3 regions of the Kitasatospora sp. NPDC001603 genome follow, and region 1 is predicted to be linked to each of the others. Evidence: riboswitches for the same ligand, from Rfam matches in the RefSeq annotation. Region 1 holds a riboswitch; each other region holds the start of a gene.
The links. Region 1 has a riboswitch for cobalamin ahead of metE (5-methyltetrahydropteroyltriglutamate--homocysteine S-methyltransferase). Riboswitches for the same ligand answer to the same signal wherever they lie in the genome.
Positions count from the first base shown of each region.

Region 2: another riboswitch for cobalamin. It lies ahead of ABT263_RS06695 (cobalamin biosynthesis protein); the one in region 1 lies ahead of metE (5-methyltetrahydropteroyltriglutamate--homocysteine S-methyltransferase).
Region 3: another riboswitch for cobalamin. It lies ahead of ABT263_RS23925 (ribonucleoside-diphosphate reductase subunit alpha); the one in region 1 lies ahead of metE (5-methyltetrahydropteroyltriglutamate--homocysteine S-methyltransferase).

Region 1 covers NZ_JBEPAA010000018.1:95,539-99,536, forward strand. Annotated here, with positions in the region: gene ABT263_RS14630 (winged helix DNA-binding protein) at 1-413, shown strand, start outside; gene cobF (precorrin-6A synthase (deacetylating)) at 560-1,318, opposite strand; gene ABT263_RS14640 (hypothetical protein) at 1,470-1,637, opposite strand; cobalamin riboswitch at 1,680-1,903, shown strand; gene metE (5-methyltetrahydropteroyltriglutamate--homocysteine S-methyltransferase) at 2,042-3,998, shown strand, end outside.
Region 2 covers NZ_JBEPAA010000006.1:147,429-151,426, reverse strand. Annotated here, with positions in the region: gene ABT263_RS06705 (alpha/beta hydrolase family protein) at 133-1,248, opposite strand; gene ABT263_RS06700 (helix-turn-helix domain-containing protein) at 1,489-2,202, opposite strand; cobalamin riboswitch at 2,415-2,607, shown strand; gene ABT263_RS06695 (cobalamin biosynthesis protein) at 2,701-3,672, shown strand; gene ABT263_RS06690 (cobyric acid synthase) at 3,669-3,998, shown strand, end outside.
Region 3 covers NZ_JBEPAA010000040.1:30,575-34,572, forward strand. Annotated here, with positions in the region: gene ABT263_RS23920 (ribonucleotide-diphosphate reductase subunit beta) at 1-436, opposite strand, end outside; gene ABT263_RS23925 (ribonucleoside-diphosphate reductase subunit alpha) at 472-2,877, opposite strand; cobalamin riboswitch at 3,067-3,193, opposite strand; gene ABT263_RS23930 (hypothetical protein) at 3,577-3,998, shown strand, end outside.

The DNA of each region.
Region 1 (3,998 bases):
CGGTCGACACCGCGCAGACTCTCGACGATCTCGTCGCGGCGGGCCTGGTGCAGTCCCTGTTCGTCCAGGTCGGCGGTCGGCACGAGGTGCTGACGCTCACCTCCTCGGGGCAGCTCGCGCTGGAGATCCTGCACAGCGACGCGTCGGCCGTGCAGGACGACCTGCTGGTGTCCCTGACGCGCGGTGAGCGCACCCAGCTGAACTCCCTGCTGCGGCGGGTGTGCGCCGCCGCCGCCCGTGGCGGTTCGGCGGGCTCGGCTCCGCGCCGGGCCGCCGACTGGGTGCTGACCCGCGAACGCCGTACGGAGTGGGCCGTCGAGCGCGAGGGCGCCGGCGGGGCGGCCGGGGTGGCCGGCGAGCGGTCCGAGGACGTGGCCGACCGGGAGGAGGGCGGGGCCCCGGCCGGTTCGTAGCCGTCCGGTGATGCCGGCGGGTCGGCGTCCTCCCCGGTCCGTCGCGGTGGCCGGCGCTTCCCGTGGCACCGGCTGCCGGTAACCGCCTCACCAGGTGAAACGGGCGCCGCGCGCTACTGATCGGTCGGCCCGGGGGCGGGTGTGGGTCAGCTCCCGGAGCGGCGGAGGAGGTAGGTGTCCATGATCCAGCCCTTGCGTTCGCGCGCCTCGTCGCGGAGCGCGCGGATCCGGGGGGCGGTTTCGGCGAGGGGGCCGGCGGCGAGGATCTCGTCCGGGGTGCCCAGGTAGGCGCCGTAGAAGATCTCCAGCCCCTCGGGGTCGATCCCGGTGAACGCGGCCCGCCCGTCCAGCATCACCACCACGTCGTCCACCTGCTCGGGGAAGCCCTCGGCGAGGCGGCGGCCGGTGGTGATCTGCAGCGGGCGGCCGACCCGGGTCAGGGTGGTGCGGTGGCGGGCGGCGAGCGCCGAGACGCTGCTGATGCCCGGGACCACCTCGTACCCGAAGGTGGCGCCGCCGCGGGCCAGGACCTCGTCGATCACGGCGATGACGCTGTCGTAGAGGCTCGGGTCGCCCCAGACCAGGAACGCGCCGGTCTCCTCCGGGCCGAGGTGTTCGGCGACCAGCCGCTCGACCAGGTCGGCCCGGCGGGTGCGCCAGTCGTCCACGGCCGCGGTGTACGCCGGGGTGGCGCGGTCCCGCTCGGCGTCCGCGACCTCGATGACGCGGTGGCCCGGGCGGCCGTGCTCGGTCAGCAGCTGCCGGCGCAGCCGGATGAGGTCCTGCCGTTCCTCGTTCTTGTCGAGGATGAAGAAGACGTCGGTGCGGGCGAGGGCCTTGACCGCCTGCAGGGTGAGGTGGTCGGGATCGCCCGCCCCGATGCCGATGAGAAAGATGTGCCGCATGACAGTGATTGTGCCGCGCGGCTCCCCGTCCGCCGGGCGCGGCCGGTCCCGGGCGAACCGCCGGGTGGGCCGCGGGCGACCGGTCCGGCGGCGCTGTGACGTCATGCACGCGCCCTCGACCCGGCCTTTCGGCCGTCACCACGACGGGCCGTCATGTGCTGATTCCGCCGTCGGGGGAAGCCGGCGCGGTGTGCGCGGCGGCGAGCACCTCGGCCAGGGTGACCAGCACGTCCTTGTTGACGCGCTCGTCCTCGACCACCGCCTCGACCACCACCTGAACTGCCCGGGCGGCCGGGGCCGCCGGGGCCGTCCCGGCCATCCGCGATCCGGACAATCACTGACGCGCCGCCGGCGATGGGCCTAGGGTGGGCGGTGCAGTCGGTTCGCCGTGTCCTCCAGCCACGGCGTCGCAAGAGGGAACCCGGTGGGAATCCGGGACTGCCCCGCAGCGGTGAGTGGGAACGACCGCCGTCACACGCACTGGGCCCAGCCGGGCCCGGGAAGCGACGGCCAGTAGGTGTCCGGCCTGGAAGCCAGGCGGACGTGCCCGCGAGTCCGAAGACCTGCCACTGCCCGCGTGCACCCCGCACGCGGTGATCTCGGTGACCTCGAGGGCGGGTCGGCGGAGCGGGCGGGCCCACCCCGGTGCCGTGCCCCCACTGCCGTACCTCCACGCCGTCGTGCTCTCCCGGGATCGCAGCGCGACTCGCGAAGGAGAGTTCCGTGTCACCGAGTTCCACCACCCCGCAGGCCACCGTGTACGGCTACCCGAGGCAGGGTGCCGACCGGGAGCTGAAGAAGGCCGTCGAGGGGTACTGGGCGGGCCGCGTCGACGCCGCCGCCCTGCACGCCACCGCCGCCGTCCTGCGCCGCGCCAACTGGCGGCAGCTGGCGGACGCGGGCATCACCGAAGTCCCCACCGGCGACTTCTCGCTCTACGACCACGTCCTGGACACCACGGTCGCGGTCGGCGCGATCCCGGCCCGCCACCGCGCCGCCGTCGACACCGACCCGCTGGACGGCTACTTCGCCATGGCGCGCGGCACCCAGGACGTCGCACCGCTGGAGATGACCAAGTGGTTCGACACCAACTACCACTACCTCGTACCGGAGTTGGGCCCGGACACGGTCTTCGCCGCGAACTCCGCCAAGCCGGTATCCGAGCTCCGTGAGGCGCTCGGCCTCGGCCACCGCCCCCGGCCCGTGCTGGTCGGACCGCTGACCTACCTGCTGCTCGCCAAGCCCGCCCCAGGCGTGGCCGCCGACTTCCGGCCGGTCACCCTGCTGGACCGGCTGCTGCCCGTCTACGCCGAACTCCTCGCCGACCTGCGGGCCGCCGGCGCCGACTGGGTCCAGCTGGACGAGCCCGCGCTCGTCCAGGACCGCACCCCGGCCGAACTGAACGCCGCCACCCGCGTCTACCGCGAACTCGGTGCGCTCACCGACCGCCCGCAACTGCTGGTCACCAGCTACTTCGACCGGCTCGGCGAGGCCCTGCCCGTCCTGGCCAAGGCCCCGATCGAGGGCATCGGCCTGGACTTCACCGGCCCCGGCGCCGCCAACCTCGACGACCTCGCCGCCGCCGGCGGAGTGCCCGGCAAGCGCCTGGTCGCGGGCGTGGTGGACGGCCGCAACATCTGGATCAACAACCTGGAGAAGTCCCTCGCCACCCTCGGCACGCTGCTCGGTCTGGCGGACCGGGTCGACGTCGCACCGTCCTGCTCGCTGCTGCACGTCCCGCTCGACGCCGACCTGGAGCGCGACCTCGACCCGCAGGTCGCCCGCTGGCTCGCCTTCGCCCGTCAGAAGACCACCGAGATCGCCACCCTGGCCCGCGGCCTGGCCCACGGCACCGACACCATCGCGGCCCAACTGGCCGCCAACCGGGCCGACCTGGCCTCCCGCGCCGGCTCCGCGCTGACCCGCGACCCGGCCGTCCGGGCCCGGGTCGCCGCCACCGCCCCCGAGGACGCCCGCCGCGCCCCGGCCTACCCCGAGCGCGCCGAGGCGCAGCGGGCCCGGCTCGGTCTGCCGCTGCTGCCGACCACCACCATCGGCTCCTTCCCGCAGACCACCGAACTGCGCACCGCCCGAGCCGACCTGCGCGCCGGCCGCATCGACGACGGAACCTACCGGGACCGGATGCGGGCCGAGGTCCGCGAGGTGATCGCCTACCAGGAGAAGGCCGGCCTCGACGTGCTCGTCCACGGCGAGCCCGAACGCAACGACATGGTGCAGTACTTCGCCGAGCAGCTGACCGGCTACCTGGCCACCCGGCACGGCTGGGTGCAGTCCTACGGCACCCGCTACGTCCGGCCGCCGGTGCTGGCCGGGGACATCTCCCGCCCGCACCCGATGACCGTCGACTGGTACCGCTACGCGGCCGAACTGACGGACCGTCCGGTCAAGGGCATGCTCACCGGACCGGTGACCATGCTCGCCTGGTCCTTCGTCCGGGACGACCAGCCGACCGGCGACACCGCCCGGCAGGTCGCGCTCGCCCTGCGCGACGAGGTCACCGACCTGGAGGCCGCCGGCGCCGCCGTCATCCAGGTCGACGAGCCGGCGCTGCGCGAGACCCTGCCGCTGCGGTCCGCCGACCGGGCGGCCTACCTGGAGTGGGCCACCGAGTCCTTCCGGCTCTCCACCTCCGGGGTCCGCGCCGACACCCAGATCCACA
Region 2 (3,998 bases), on a different contig from region 1:
ACAGAGGCCAAACCGCCTAGCCGGATCTGTGTGACGCGGACACGCCAGCCTGGGCAAAGACGGGGCGGACGGGGTGCGGGAAGGGGCCCGAGGGGCTGTCCGGAACACGGCTGGGAGCGCCCGCGACGGGCCTCAGAGCAGCGGGGTGAGCCAGCGCCGCAGGTGCTCCTCGTAGCGGTCGGGGTCGGCGTTCCAGAGGCCGGCGTGCTCGCCGCCGGGGACGGCCTGGAGGCCGACCACGTCGGAGCGGCGGTGGGCCAGCCGGGCGGCGGCCTGCCAGGGGGCCAGCGCGTCGTCGGGCCCGTGCAGGAGGAGCGTGGGCACCCGCAGGTCGGTGCCGTCCGCGAGGCGGGCGAAGTCGGCCAGATCCACGCCGGCCCGGCCCTCGGCCGCGAGCGCGCCCAGCTCGGCGGCGGCGCCCCGGTAGCCGGCCCGGGCGGCGCCCCGGCGGGCGGTGGCCGACCAGTCGAGCACGGGCGAGTCCAGCACCAGGCCGCGGATCGAGGAGGCCCAGGCGGAGCGGGCCGCGGTCTGCAGGACCATGGTCGCGCCGAGCGACCAGCCGTACAGGATGACCCGCCCGGCGCCGCTGTCCAGGGCCAGCCGCAGGGCCGCCTCGACGTCGCGCCACTCGGTCTCGCCGAAGTGGCCGAGGCCGTCCGGGGAGGCCGGCGCGCCCTCGTCGCCGCGGTAGGTGACGGCCAGGACGGGCAGCGCGAGCCGGTGCAGGACGGGCATCACCGGGAGGGTCTGCTGCCGGTCGGCGCCGGGGCCGTGCACCAGGATCACCCAGGTGCCCCGCTTGCCGTCCAGCCGCCAGGCGGGCAGCGCGCCCAGCTCGCCCTGGACGGCGGTCTCGGTGTACGGCAGGCCGAGGGCGCTGGTCGGGTCGCCGAGATGGACGCGGGGCGTGAAGCGGACCGCCGTACCGGGGGCAAGGGTGCCGCGGTCGGCGCGGACCAGCCGGCGGCTGACGCCCCGCTCGTCGGCGTGCAGGATCTCGCCGACCACCGCGTGCCCTCCGTCGCCCCACTCGACGGCCCAGCGGCCGGGGCGGGCGCTCTCGGCGCCGCGGGTGAAGGTGGCCCGTCCGGCGGCGAGGGTCAGCACCACGACGGGGCCGGCGGCCCGCTCGCGGCCGACCGCCGGGCGGACCATCCGCTCGGAGGCCCTCCGGCCGATCAGCAGGACGGCGGCCCCGGTGCCGACGGCGGCGGCCGCCACGGCGGCTGCGGTTCCCCAACGCATATCGCTCCCCGCTCTGTTGGTCGCGGACTGGGCAGTCTGCCCACCAGTCCACTCGCGGGGGCGCCACCCGGCCACCGGACGCGGCCGTCCGGGTCACGGCGGCGCGGGTCCTGGCCGGGTCACGGCGGCACGGGAAGCGGCGGCGCGGTTCTCGGCCCTCTGGTCACGGCGGCACGGGAAGCGGCAGAGATAGGGCAGGGAGGGGGAGGCGCCGCGCGGGGGCGGCGCGGTACCGGCCCGTCAGACCGGGATCTCGGTCTCCAGGCGCTCCAGCAGCTCCCAGAACCGCTCGCCGAGCGGCCGGGCCGCCGCCGCGCGGGTGTCCGCCGCCGGGGCCGGGGAGCCCCAGCTGCCGGCGCCCCAGTGGGAGGTCACCTGGTACTCGTTCTGCAGCGCCGTCAGCACGGCGGTGAGGTCGCCCTCGTGCACCGGCACGATCCGGCCGATCGGCCGGAGCTGCGCCTGCCACCGGCCGTCCACGCACTGCCGCAGCCGCCGGTCCAGCTCCTGCGCCCGGCCGGTCACCGCGACCAGCTCGCGCAGGGTCGTGCCGAGCACCTGGGCCAGCGCGTAGGTCTGCTCCTGGTCGCCGTCCCACTGACCGGTCGCCTCGGCCCGCTGGTACCGGTCCAGTGCGAGGCCGATCCGGTGGGCCGCGCTCTCCTGGTTGAGCTCCCGGGCGACCCGGAAGTCCCGCAGCCGGGCCGGGCGGACGCCCATCAGCTGGGCCGGCGGGCACCAGAGCGCCCGGGCCAGGGCGATGAACTCGTCCTCGGCGGGGCGCAGCTCGCCGCTCTCCCAGCCAAGCACGTGGGAGGGCAGCAGCCGGACGCCGTGCGCGGCCATGCCCTCGACCACCTGCTCGGGGGTCAGCCCGAGGCCGGCGCGGTGCGCGCGGGCGGCCGCGGGCGAGAAGGGCACCGGGGGCACGGCGGGTGGCTGTCTGCGTCGCATGGCCCGACGGTAGGGGGTGGTCCGGCCGCCCCCCAGCCGCCGAACACACGAAGCGGGCCCGGAGGCTCCTCCGGGCGACTGGACGATCGCACAGGCTGTCATGCCCCTGCGGGGGGTGCCGATCGGAGGTAGTGACGGGGTCGGGCGGCCCGGCTCCGCTGTGACCAACCCCTCCGTGACCTTGGTTGACGCACGGTTCGGCCGCGTGATGGGATCCTTCAGCCAAACGGAGGCATGCAGAGGAAGCCGGTGCGAGTCCGGCGCGGTCCCGCCACTGTCACCGGGGAGCACACTCGGAGTCCCTCCTCCGCCGGCCACGGCGCCGGAGGGGGCCCACCGCGGCGGGCCGTCAGAAGCCGCCGCCGGGCCCGGGGGTGCGTTCGACCCGGAAGCCAGGAGACTCTCGCCCCCGGTACGTCGATCCAGGGCGCGGACCCTGAGTGAGGACACGCACGCGATGCAGGCTGCCCCGACCTTCCGAGCCCTCTGCTGTCCACCGTGCGCCCGCTGACCCGCGCCGCCGCCTTCGCCCTGGGGGCCGCGGCCGGGTACCTCGCCGACGCCCGCTTCGCCGACCCGCGCCGCGGCCACCCGGTGGCCGTCTTCGGCGGTGCGGCCGGCCGGCTGGAGCGGCGGATCTGGCGGGACGACCGCGCCGTCGGAACGGCTTTCACGGCGCTCTGCGTGGGCACCGTCGCGGCCGGCGCGCTGGCGGCCGACCGCACCCTGGGCCGCCGCCCGCTCGGGCGGGCCGCGCTGGCCGCCGCCGCGACCTGGACGGTGCTCGGCGGCACCTCGCTCACCCGCGAGGCCCGCACGATCGGACGCTCGCTCGCCGCGCACGACCTGACGGCGGCGCGGCAGCGGCTGCCGCACCTGTGCGGCCGTGACCCGAGCGCCCTCGACGAGGGGCAGATCGCCCGCGCGGTGGTCGAGTCGGTCGCCGAGAACACCGCCGACGCCGTGGTCAACGCACTCGTCTGGGGCGCCCTCGCGGGCACGCCCGGGCTGCTGGCGTTCCGCGCGGTCAACACCCTGGACGCGATGGTCGGCCACCGCTCGCCGCGCCACGCCCGGTTCGGCTGGGCCTCGGCGCGGCTGGACGACGTGGCGGGCTGGCCGGGCGCGCGGCTGACCGCGCTGCTGACCGTCGCCGCCGCGCCCGAGCCCCGGACGGCCTGGCGGGTCTGGCGCCGGGACGGCTCCGCCCACCCCAGCCCGAACGCGGGCCAGGCCGAGTCGGCCTTCGCCGGCGCGGTCGGCGTGCGGCTCGGCGGCACCCTGCGGTACGGCGCCCGGGTCGAGCACCGGCCGGTACTGGGCGGCGAGCTGAGACCGGTGACGGTGGACGACATCGAGCGCGCCTGCCGGCTCTCCCGCCGGGTGGGACTGCTCGCACTGGGTACGACCGTCGCCGGGCACGCCGTCGTGCAGGCACTCAAGGCGGGGACGAGAAGGGGGAGCGCATGAGCAACGCACTGCTGGTCGCCGGGACGACCTCGGACGCCGGCAAGAGCGTGGTCACCGCGGGCATCTGCCGCTGGCTGGCCCGTCAGGGCGTCGCCGTGACGCCGTTCAAGGCGCAGAACATGTCGCTGAACTCCTTCGTCACCGCCGACGGTGCCGAGATCGGTCGCGCCCAGGCGATGCAGGCCCAGGCGGCCCGGGTGGAGCCCGAGGCGGCGATGAACCCGGTGCTGCTGAAGCCCGGCGCGGACGGCCGCAGCCAGGTGGTGCTGCTCGGCCGGGCGGTCGCCGAGGTCGGCGCGCTGGACTACCGCGACCGCAAGCCCGTC
Region 3 (3,998 bases), on a different contig from region 1:
CCGCGTTCATGTACTTGAAGCAGAACTGGGCCTTCTGGTGGATGGAGGGGATGTTCTCCACCGCGGCGAAGGCCGCGTTGCGGTCCTCGGGGTCGGGCAGGTAGGTGTCGAGCAGCGTCAGGTAGAACTGGACGTGCACGGCCTCCTCGAACAGCTGCCGGGACAGGTAGAGCCGGGCCTCGGGGGAGTTGATGTGCTTGTAGAGGCTCAGCACCACGTTGTTGGAGACGATCGAGTCACCGGTGGCGAAGAAGGCGACCAGCCGGCCGATCATGTGCCGCTCGCCGTCGCTCAGCTTGGCGAGGTCGGCGACGTCGGAGTGCAGGTCCACCTCCTCGACGGTCCAGGTGTTCTTGATCGCGTCCCGGTAGCGGTCGTAGAACGACGGGTACCGCATCGGCCGCAGGGTCAGCTCGAAGCCGGGGTCGAGCAGCATCTTCTCGCGGTCGGGACGGGCTTCGGGGGTGGTGCTCACTGGCAGGCCTCGCAGGACTCGGGGTTCTCCAGGGAGCAGGCCAGCGCGGCCTCCTCCTCCGGGCTGAGGGTCGGGGACGCCACCGGCACCGGCGCGGCGGCGCGGGCGGTGCCCGAGGCGGCCTGGGCGATCCGGGTGGCGGGCCGCGACCGCAGGTAGTAGGTGGTCTTCAGGCCGACCTTCCACGCGTACGCGTACATCGAGCTCAGCTTGCCGATGGTGGGCGCCGCCATGAAGAGGTTCAGTGACTGGCTCTGGTCGATGTACGGCATCCGGGCGGCGGCCAGGTCGATCAGCGCGCGCTGGGGCAGCTCCCAGGCCGTGCGGTACAGCGAACGGACCTCGGCGGGCAGCCAGTTGAGGTCCTGGACGGAGCCGTTGGCGTCGCGCAGCGCGTCCCGGGTCTGCTGGTCCCAGACGCCGAGCTCCTTCAGCTCGCGCACCAGGTACGGGTTGACCTGGAGGAACTCGCCGGAGAGGGTCTCGCGCTTGAACAGGTTGGAGACCTGCGGCTCGATGCACTCGTACACACCGGCGATCGAGGCGATCGTGGCGGTGGGGGCGATGGCGAGCAGCAGCGAGTTGCGCAGACCGGTCTCGGCGATCCGGGCGCGCAGCGCCTCCCAGCGGCCGGCCCAGTGCGGCGCGGCCGAACCGAAGTGGTCGATGTGCAGCTCGCCGCGGGCGGCGCGGGTCTCGCCGTAGGCCTCGTGGCGGCCCAGCTGCTCGGCCAGGTCGGCGGAACGCTCGTACGCGGTGAGCATGATGCGCTCGGCGATGAGGGTGGAGAGGGCCTTCGCCTCGGCGGAGTCGAAGTCCAGGCGGAGCTGGAAGAAGACGTCCTGGAGGCCCATCACGCCGAGGCCGACCGGGCGCCAGCGCGAGTTGGACGCGCCGGCCTCGGGGGTCGGGTAGAAGTTGATGTCCACCACGCGGTCGAGGAAGGTGACGGCGGTGCGGACGGTGGCGTCCAGGCGGTCCCAGTCCATCGCGTTCAGCAGGTCGGCGGCGGTGGCACCGGGGGCGACGTGGGCGCCGAGGTTGACCGAGCCGAGGTTGCAGACGGCGGTCTCGGAGTCGTCCGTGACCTCCAGGATCTCGGTGCAGAGGTTGGAGCTGTGCACCGTGCGGCCGGGCAGCGCGGTCTGGTTGGCGGCGCGGTTGGAGGCGTCCTTGAAGGTCATCCAGCCGTTGCCGGTCTGCGCCAGGGTGCGCATCATCCGGGAGTAGAGGGTCTGCGCCGGGATGGTGCGGACGGCCTTGCCGGCCTGCTCGGCCTTCAGGTACGCCTCGTCGAACTCGGCGCCCCAGAGGTCGACCAGCTCGGGCACGTCGGCGGGGGAGAACAGCGACCAGTCGGCGTTCGCGTTGACGCGGCGCATGAACTCGTCCGGGATCCAGTGCGCCAGGTTGAGGTTGTGGGTGCGGCGCGCCTCCTCGCCGGTGTTGTCGCGCAGCTCCAGGAACTCCTCGATGTCCGCGTGCCAGGTCTCCAGGTAGACGCAGGCCGCGCCCTTGCGGCGGCCGCCCTGGTTGACCGCGGCGACCGAGGAGTCGAGGGTGCGCAGGAACGGGACGATGCCGTTGGACTTGCCGTTGGTGCCCCGGATCAGGCTGCCGCGCGAGCGGATCCGCGAGTAGGACAGGCCGATGCCGCCGGCGTGCTTGGAGAGGCGGGCGATCTGGGCGTACCGGGAGTAGATCGAGTCCAGGTTGTCCAGCGGCGAGTCCAGCAGGTAGCAGCTCGACATCTGCGGGTGCTTGGTGCCGGAGTTGAAGAGCGTCGGCGAGGAGGTCAGGTACTCCAGCCGGCTCATCAGGCCGTACAGCTCGGAGACCTCGCGCACCGACTGCTCGTTGTCGCCGACCGCCAGACCACAGGCGACGCGGAGCAGGAACTGCTGCGGGGTCTCGACGACCTTGCGGGTGATCGGGTGGCGCAGCAGGTACCGGGACTGCACGGTGCGCAGGCCGAAGTACTCGAAGCGGCCGTCGCCCTCGGGGTCGATCAGCGCGTTCAGGGCGGTGGCGTGCTTGGCGACGAAGTCGGCGGTGGAGTCGCCGATCAGGCCCTCGGCGTGGCCGACCGCGATCGAGTCCGAGAAGGTGACCGAACCCTGGCTCACCGCCTCGTCGACGATCTCCAGCGCGAGCAGTCGCGCGGCGAGCTTCGAGTACTGCGGGTCCTCGGCGATCATCGACGCTGCGGCGTCCACGGCCAGCCCGCGCAGCTCGGCGAAGTCCGAGCCGGCGTGGCGGCCGCGCAGCGCGGCGGCGGCGACATGGCCGGGGTCCACCTGGGGGAGGTCGGCGCTGCGGTCGGTCAGCAGCCGGAGCAGTGCGCCACCGGGGTCGGACACCGTCGGGTCGACGGGGGCGGAGCTTGAACCCTGGGCGGGCAGGGTGACTGAGGCAGCGGTGGTCAAGGCGCTCTCTCCTGGCGGCGATCGGCGTCGGCGGTGGCTCGGGCCGGACCGTTCGGGGCAGGGGAGCACGGCGCGCCGGCCCGGAGGCGGCGCGCGACGGTGGCATCCCCGGCCCGCCCGCGAGGCCCGGAAGTGGTGCTGGTGCGAAAGGCCTCTGCGGGGAGGCCAGGCGGCACGCCGTCGGCAGGTATTCGGACTCGCGGGCTCTGTCGGAGCCGCCCGCACACCGCTGCGGGGCAGTCCCGGACTCGCACCGGGTTCCCCTGCGTCGACAGCAGGGATGAGCATACATCTAGTGGTGTCCGCTCGATGCGACCCCACATGTTGTGCGGCGTCGCGTGTCGACGTGATCGCAGGTGGTACCGGCGAGAGGCCTTTCCCGGGCTGTTCCGGGGCCGTTCCGGGGCTGCGGCCGGCCCCCGGCCGCCCGCCGCGGGGGCCGGCGCCGGGGGCCGCCGCAGGGTCGTTCCAGGGCCTTCGCGGACCGCGGCGCAGGGCGTCGCCAGGAGTGCCCGGGGCCCGGCCGGTGTTCGGATTCGGAAACGGATCGGCCACCGGGCAGGCCCGCCGTCAGGGGCATGCCCTACGATCTCGGCTCATGAGGGAGCGGAGCCAGCGGGTCGTCGACACCGACGTGATTCGTGGAGCGGCCGCCGAAGGCAGTGAGGGGGGCGCATGAGCGACGGAACGGGCACGCCCGGGGAGTGGAGCGGCCGACCCGGCTCGCCGGGGCAGCAGCCGCCCCCTCCCGCCGGGCCGGGTGGCGCGCAGAACCAGCAGCCGGGCACGCCCGGACAGCCGCCGCAGGGCCCGCCGCCCGCGCCGTACCCCGGCGCGCCGCAGCCGGTGCCGCCGGCCCCGGGCGGGTTCGGTCCGCCGCCCGCCTCGTACGGGCCGCCGGTGCCCGCGCCGCAGCCGGTCCAGCCGCCGGTGCCGTCCGTGCCGCAGCCGCCGCAGCAGGTCCAGCCGCCCGTGCCGCAGCCCGTGCAGCAGCCGGTGCAGCCGCAGCCCCCGGTGCACCAGCAGCATGTCCAGCCGCAGCCGCAGCCGCAGCAGTGGCAGCCGCACCCGCAGCCCCAGCACCCGCAGCACCCGCA